Linked DNA regions of Methanovulcanius yangii. Each later gene encodes a partner of the first gene's protein in a complex. Links are inferred from orthologs where the notes say so. Each region holds a gene or a part of one and is shown in the gene's direction. Other genes may lie near its edges.

The links. The genes of interacting proteins can lie anywhere in the genome.
Region 2: the proteins of AZH53_RS04720 (region 1) and fen are in contact, whole or in part, in a crystal structure (PDB 1RXZ), measured with the Archaeoglobus fulgidus proteins. The link is inferred for Methanovulcanius yangii from one-to-one orthologs. Residues at the interface, in WP_010877842.1 of Archaeoglobus fulgidus: Asn43, Val44, Ala45, Met46, Pro120, Arg121, Pro123, Leu125, Gln151, Met192, Ser194, Asn218, Tyr219, Pro220, Ile237, Leu238, Ala239, Pro240, Arg241, Ile242, Glu243, Ser244; in WP_010877775.1 of Archaeoglobus fulgidus: Lys326, Ser327, Thr328, Gln329, Ala330, Thr331, Leu332, Glu333, Arg334, Trp335, Phe336.

What each region holds. Positions count from the first base shown.
Region 1 is NZ_LTBL01000001.1:948,298-952,139, reverse strand. The notes cover bases 403-3,246. They hold AZH53_RS04720 (DNA polymerase sliding clamp), read left to right. Parts: upstream 403-1,374; coding sequence 1,375-2,118; downstream 2,119-3,246. Other genes in these bases: AZH53_RS04710 (hypothetical protein), read right to left, coding at 3,127-3,246; AZH53_RS04715 (DNA primase large subunit PriL), read left to right, coding at 2,202-3,149; AZH53_RS04725 (RlmE family RNA methyltransferase), read right to left, coding at 678-1,274; moaA (GTP 3',8-cyclase MoaA), read right to left, coding at 403-688. Also shown: more of moaA, read right to left, coding at 1-402; more of AZH53_RS04710, read right to left, coding at 3,247-3,303; AZH53_RS04705 (thiamine-phosphate synthase family protein), read left to right, coding at 3,401-3,842.
Region 2 is NZ_LTBL01000001.1:730,194-733,991, reverse strand. The notes cover bases 626-3,425. They hold fen (flap endonuclease-1), read left to right. Parts: upstream 626-1,424; coding sequence 1,425-2,426; downstream 2,427-3,425. Other genes in these bases: cofG (7,8-didemethyl-8-hydroxy-5-deazariboflavin synthase subunit CofG), read left to right, coding at 2,485-3,425; AZH53_RS03725 (hypothetical protein), read left to right, coding at 1,085-1,399; AZH53_RS03730 (hypothetical protein), read left to right, coding at 906-1,049; AZH53_RS03735 (presenilin family intramembrane aspartyl protease PSH), read right to left, coding at 626-882. Also shown: AZH53_RS03740 (NOG1 family protein), read left to right, coding at 1-20; more of AZH53_RS03735, read right to left, coding at 1-625; more of cofG, read left to right, coding at 3,426-3,498; purC (phosphoribosylaminoimidazolesuccinocarboxamide synthase), read left to right, coding at 3,495-3,798. UniProt on the Methanocaldococcus jannaschii protein: Structure-specific nuclease with 5'-flap endonuclease and 5'-3' exonuclease activities involved in DNA replication and repair.

The sequences.
Region 1 (3,842 bases):
TCTCCGCACCGTCGAGACAGTATTTCTTCCGGTGGTGCATCCGCCGGGTGATGATCGTCTTCGATGTCCGTGACAGTTCCTCTTCCATCGGACGAAGGTCTTTGTGATACGGGCAGTTCCTGAAATCCTCCATCAGTTCGATGAACTGAAGAATGAGGTGATCCCGATCTTTTGCAAAGGCGACGAAGTCGTCGATCTCATCGTCATTGACATCTCCGAGGATCACCACGTTGAGTTTGACAGGTGTCAGCCCGTATTCAAGAGCCGCATCGATTCCGGCCAGTACCTGGGGGAGGAGATCCCGCCCGGTAATCTCCTTGTACCGCTCCCGGGAAAGTGTGTCCAGGCTGATGTTTACCCTGGAGAGTCCCGCCTCCTTCAGCTCATCCGCCTTGCGGGCGAGAAGGGTCCCGTTCGTCGTCAGGGAAGACTCCATCTCTTCAGGGATGAGGGAGACGATCTCGCAGAGGTCCGTTCTCATCAGTGGCTCCCCGCCGGTCAGTTTTACCGACTTCATGCCGAAGTGGCGGGCTGTCTTCAGGATCTGTCCGATCTCCTCCAGGGACATCTCGTCGTCAGGGTTGCATTCCCCCTCAGAATGGCAGTAAAAGCACCGGAGGTTGCACCGTGGGGTGAGGCTGATTCTGAGATTGGTTATCTTGCGGCCGTAGGTGTCTTCAAGCAACATTGGTTATCCCCTTGAAATTCTTTGCAATGATGTACGCTTCCGAACTCCCCCTGCGTGCAGCGCGGGAGCGATATACTCTCACGGAGTAAAAATTCTCCCGGGCGAGTTCAAGAAGCTCATTGAACATCTCACCCTGGAATGACTTCACGACGAAATTTCCACCGGGTTTGAGCACTTTAATGGCGAAAAGGAGCGCTTCTTCGGAGAGGGCGACTGCCCGGGCCTGATCATAGCTCTTCTGCCCGGACAGTTTTGGCGAGGCATCACAGACGACCACATTCACTTCATGGACCATCGAAGTAATCTTCTGCTGGACGGCATCAGTGGTAAAGTCCCCGGTGATTGCCTGTGTGCCCTCGATGGATGCGATGGGGTTGAGATCAATGCCGATGATCTTGCCGGCCGTCAGTTCCCGAAGGACCTGCATCCAGCTTCCGGGTGCCGCGCCAAGGTCGATGATATTATCATCGCTCCTGATGATATTGAACCTGTTCTGAATATCGCGGAGTTTGTACGCTGCACGTGAACGATAGCCCTCGGATACCGCCTTTTTATAAAATCTGTCTGCTCCCCACTGTGAACCCATTCAAATAATCTCCTGCCCGGAATGATGGTCCGGGCAAAAACCACATATTATTAAAAAATATGCTTGTATAATTTATAAGAGAGTTTGTAAAGGGGTAATGATGTTAAAGGCAACAATTGATACCGACACATTTCGGGAGACCATTGATGTTATTGCGGCAATGGTGACCGAATGCAGACTGAATATCAGTGAACAGGGAATCCGCACCCGTGCGGTCGATACGGCAAACGTTGCGATGATCTCGCTCGAGCTCGACGAGGGCGCTTTCTCATCGTTCATTGCAACGGCCAGCGAACTGGGGATAGACATCACCAGAATGAAGAACATCGTCGGCATGATGGGAAAAGGGGATGTACTCTCACTTGACCTCCCTGATGACGGTCATAAGATGGAGATGGTATTCTCCGGTTACAAGTATTCGCTCACCCTTCTTGACGTCAACACCATTCGCAAAGAGCCGAATATGCCGTCAATAGAACTTCCGGCAAAGATCAAAATATCCGGTGCCGCGCTGAATGATGCAATTAAAGCTGCATCCGTGGTTTCTGATAAAATTGCACTCGGGGTGGATCCCACGGCCAACTCATTCTATATGGAAGCGGAGGGTGACACCGATCACATCCGGCTAGAGCTCGGTAAGGATGAACTCATCGACCTGATTCCTGCAGAAGCGCGATCCCTATTCTCCCTGGATTATCTCAAGGACATGGGCAAGGTCATGGGACGTGCTGATGAAGTTGAAGTCCAGATCGGCATCGACCATCCGGTCAAGTTCAGGTTTGGGATTGCTGATGACAATGGCCGTGTCGAATTCCTCCTTGCGCCCCGCATCGAGGCGGACTGATGCACGTATCCGAAAACAGATTAGATAAAAAGGATCTCGCAAAATACCCTTTTTTAAAAGAAACAAAGACATTTGTCACAAGGATGGAGATCCCGCTCGACTCGCTCATACGCTCGGAGTCCGGTGTGGGTGTCAGAATAAAGGAGAATGCCGCACAGAGAATCAAGGATTCCCTCGGGTATACAGATTTTACTCTTCAGCCTGAATTCGAGTCGATCGATGATGAAATCCTGAGCTATGCCGTCGCCCGGATGATCGTCTCCTGTCTCAACGACCGGATGATTATGGACCGGCTCGCCCGGTACGAGGCGGAACGAGCCTACCATTTCCTCCAGACGGAAGAGCCGGCGAAGAAACGTTATGTTGCACAATCGTTTGGTCTGGATTCCGATGCCGGTGAGATGCGGGTCATTGATTATGTGGGGCTCGTGGCGACGATGAAAGACGCCAAATGGCGGCTGGTCAACAGGGACGTACGTCACGGGATGGTGCGGATATTAGCCGGAGAATATGACGAACTGCTTCGGGAGCGTATCCGGGTTGTCATCCGCTCACAGCTTCCTCTTGACATCCCCGGATCAATTGCCATGCGCCTTCGTCCCTATGCAGACAGTGTATCCGTCGCCTACCAGGAGAAGATCCTGGAACAGTATGGAGAGGTTGACGAAGGGTCCTATCCCCCCTGCATGGAGGCGATAATCCGTGCAGTCTCTGAAGGGACGAATATTCCCCATACCGCCCGGTTTTCCCTCACGGCATTTCTCCATACCATCGGTCTGCAGGAACCGCAGATTGTGGAGGTCTTCGCCCGGGCACCGGACTTTGATATCAGCCGGACGATGTACCAGGTCGAACATATCTCGGGGCGGGGCGGAACCGAATACACTCCGCCCGGCTGCCAGACCTTGAAGACCTACGGTCTCTGCGTGAACCGCGATGCAACCTGCAAGGATGTTTCCCATCCGCTCAGTTATTACAAACGAAAAAAGAAGGGCCGAAAAAAAGAGACTACCGAATCTGCTGCCCAATGAAGTAGCCGCCTGCACCCATGCTGATGATGAATATCACTATTGCTGTGAGGTAGGCATACGCCGCCGGCATGACAGCCGGGAGTGCCAGAACCGCCACAATAAAAACGATGATGCTTGCTACGGCTGTTGCAATATCGTATGCTGCCACGTTCATGAGCATTATTATGCATTCCGGTGGCTAAATTACTATCCATTCCCTGTCCTGCTGTCCGCGCAGTTCTTATTATCTCAGAGGCAGAGGTAGGGGTATCATGAGCGCGGAAGAAAGGGCGGCAGTTCTCCATGATCTGGAGAATGCCGTCAGGACTATTTGTTCCTCGATGGACGTGTCACTGGTCCCCGAAGTGGGTCTGAATATTGTCTTTGCTCTTCCCAATGCCACCGATTCCGCTGATGTTGCAGGAGTCGAAGGGAGGATTGTGCGGCTGAGAGGACATCCACACGCTGTCGGGGAGGTCGCCTTCGGTGCAAGCAGTCATGTCGCACGCGTCGTCCTGACCGCTCTGCGGCACGACCCGGAGATCAGGTCTGCGGCAAATATCCGGTTTTCGGAGGGGGCAGTCGCTATTGCGGAGGACATGAAGTTTGATATCTGCTCCTTCGACCGGACGAGCGAACCGCCGGGCACCCGGACGATGGACTGGGGCGTGGAGCAGTGCTGTACGGATGAGGTCCCCGATGTGATTTATGACA
Region 2 (3,798 bases), 220 kb from region 1 along the record:
GCCAAGAAGAAACCCTGTAATCACTCCTCCGTTCAGGAGCGGAAGACCCGCCTGAACATTCCCTTTATTGACATAGTGCATAAGGACGACAAGACCGGCAAGGCTGCCCGCAATCGCGCCTATGGTGGGGAGGGAGAGCGTCCAGAAAACTGAGGGGGCCTCGAGGAAGGCATAGGAGGAGACGACGAGGATGGAGGGCATGATGAGGTCCCCCATGCCCATGATGAATGCCCCGCGTTCGTTCTTCTCCTTGTGGATGGCGATTCCCTCTTTTCTGTACGAGTACCCCACACTCTTCGGAACGACGACGAGAATGGGGCTCTTCGTTGCGATCACCCCTTCGGCGAGATCGATCATGTGCTTCGTCCGGTAGACCGAGATGGCGTCGTAGACGGCGAGCAGCACGAGGAGGAGGATGACCGGCAGGATACCGAGGGAGATGCCGAAGATCGATGCTGCCCCCGCCGAGACGATCACCCCCATTACGTCGATGACATACCACTCGGGATAGAGGTAGAGGACGGCCGTCGAAAGGACGGTCGCAACACCCGTCGCCAGATATCCTGCGATAGTGGGGCCGAGGAGGAAGAGGAAGACGGCGCTGTAAATATAGAGGAAGATGAAGACGATGGAGAAACCGATGATCGCCGTGATGACGTTCTTTTTGCCCTTGCGGATGAGCCAGAGCAGAACGGCGGTGAAGATCAGCAGGAGCACGATGAAAAATATCGGGTTTGCGGCCGAATCCGGGTCTTCGAAGGCCTCGTACCCGGCACCGATCATGAGGGGGGTGACGGCAAGCGCACATATCTGGACCACCAGCAGCAGGAGCAGCATGCCGGCCAGCGGGATATAGGAACGAATCCCCGATTCTTCACTCATTGGAGGTACTTCTTGACCGGGATATGGATAAACGTATATGGTGCCCGGTTATTCTCGACCCGTTTCTCCCCGTCTCTTCCCCGGTTGCAGGCATTGTCACGTCCGTCCGGTCCGATTCGGGCGGCAGCGGTTCTGTGCGGTGCCGGACGGGTGCGGATTCGATATAGTTAGATTAATTACTGGTTTGCCATCATGACATATCATGGATATTCAGGAATCTCTTGTCGACATTATCCTTGCAATCGTGCTGATCATTGCCACGCTTGTCCTCGTCCTGCGGGTATGGCAGGATCTCATCCTCGCGGTGGCGGCCACGCTCATGATGGCATCGCTGGGCGGGCTGTTTCTTTCGCTCGGAACGAAGATCCGTGCGCTCGACCAGAACGTGAGTGCCCGTGAACGCACCATGCGGATGAACCTGGACGAGCTCAACCAGATGGTGAATAAGAAGTGTGATACGATGATCTCCGAGGTTCACCAGATCGTTTCCGAACTTTCGCGTCGCGTGTACCGCTGAAAATACCATACACGCACAATTTTTTATGGGTGTAGGACTACGCGAGATTCTCGCAGATTACAAGACGACGGTTTCCTGGGATGCCCTTGCGGGCAGCGCCGCAATTGACGGGAACAATGCACTGTACCAGTTTCTGACCATCATCCGCCAACCGGACGGAACGCCCCTGATGGACCGCGAAGGGAGGGTGACCTCGCACCTGTCGGGCCTCTTCTTCCGGACGGCGACCCTCATGGAGAAGGGTATCCGGCCGGTGTATGTCTTCGACGGAAAACCGCCCGACCTCAAGATGCGGACGATCGAGGAGCGGCGTGCTGCCCGGAGCCGGGCGGCGGAGGCATGGTCGGAGGCACTGGCGGCAGGCGATGAGAAGGAGGCCTACAAACAGGCCCGTTCGGCGACCCGGCTGGATAAGGAGACGGTCGAGGGCGCACAGGAGCTTCTCCGCCTGATGGGCGTCCCGTATCTCACCGCGCCCTCCGAGGGCGAGGCTCAGGCGGCATACATGGCGCAGCGGGGGGACGTGAGCTATGCCGTCAGCCAGGACTACGACTCGCTCCTCTTCGGGGTACCGGTGCTCGTGCGCAATCTCACCGTGAGCGGAAAACGGAAGATCCGCGGCCGGACCATCTCGGTCGAACCCGAACGTATCGTCCTTGCCGAGGTGCTGGCCGGGCTTTCCATTACCCGCGATGATCTTATCCGGATGGGCATTCTCATCGGCACCGACTTCAATACGGGCATCAGGGGCATAGGACCGAAGACGGCGCTTAAGATCGTCCGGGCCGGCACCTTTGATGAGACGATGGCGGAGAAGGCCCCGGAGACGGATGTGGAGCCGATATTCGAATTCTTCAGGACACCGCCGGTGACGACGGATTATACCGTCGAATGGCGGACGCCGGACGAGGACGGCATCCACGATCTCCTCTGCAATACCTACGATTTCTCATCTGTGCGCGTAAAGGCCGTCCTGGAGAAGATGCGCTCGGGCAGCGGGCAGAAGACCCTGGATCACTGGTTCTAAAGCACCCGGACGGCATCTGTCCGAAGCTTGAATACCCCCGGTGCTGAAATGTATGATCATGCACCCCCGGGTGATCACCTATTCACGAAATGCGTTTCTTCCGCTCACGACCGTGTGCCGGAACACGTGCGGATACTGCTGTTTCCGCACCCCGGTGCAGGAGGGCTGCATCATGCCTCCGGCGGTGGTGGAGGAGACCATCCGGTACAGCGCATCGATGGGATGTACCGAGGCTCTCTTTACGTTTGGTGAACAGCCCGGCATGGTCGAGGGGTTCGACGCGGCACTGGCACCGACCGGCTATGCGACGATTCTCGACTACTGTTACGATATGTGCCGGGCGGCCATCGATGCGGGGATGCTTCCACACACGAACGCGGGAATTCTCACCCGCGAGGAGCTGGAGCGCTTCCGCACCGTCAACGCCAGCATGGGGCTCATGCTGGAGACGACGGCCGAGATCCCCGCCCACCGCAAGGCACCGGGCAAGGCTCCCGAGGTCCGCATCGCGATGATGGAGGACGCCGGGCGGCTGAAGATACCGTTTACGACCGGGCTTCTGATAGGCATCGGGGAGACTCCCCGTGACCGGGAGGAGTCGCTGGAGGTCATACGCGACCTGCACCGGCGCTACGGCCATATCCAGGAGGTTATCATCCAGAACTTCTGCCCGAAGGAAGGCACCCCGATGGAGGCCGCCACCTATCCGGGCACTGAGGAAATGTGCGGGATCATACGGCTTGCCCGCGAAATCCTGCCCGATGACGTGATGGTGCAGGTCCCGCCGAATCTGGCCGATGCCGCCTACCTCATCGAATGCGGCGTGGATGATCTCGGGGGCGTCTCCCCGGTGACGATCGACTACGTCAATCCCGAACATCCATGGCCGCAGATAGAAGAGCTGCAGGGTCTTGTCGGAACAAATATGCTCAGGGAACGCCTCTGCATCTACCAGCGGTTCATCGACCGCGGGTGGAACGACCCGTCTCTCGAAGGGCTTATTAAAACTCTTGCTGAAGTGATTGAAGAACGCAATATGCAAATGATGAAGAGAAACGGAGAGGAGCTATGAAGAAAGGGGAACTCCTGTATCAGGGGAAGGCAAAATCGGTGTACCGCTCGGACACCCCCGGTGTACTGATCGTCGTCTTCCGGGACGACATCACGGCGTTCAATGGCGAGAAGAAGGATGTGCTGGAAGGAAAGGGTGTCTACAATGCCCGCGTCTCCGCCTTCTTCTTCAATTACCTCGAGAAGAACGGTATACAGACGCACTATCTCGGGATGGAAGACGACCGGACCATGGCCGTACGGGAACTGAAGATGATCCCTCTTGAGGTCATCGCCCGCAATATCGCGGCAGGGTCCATCG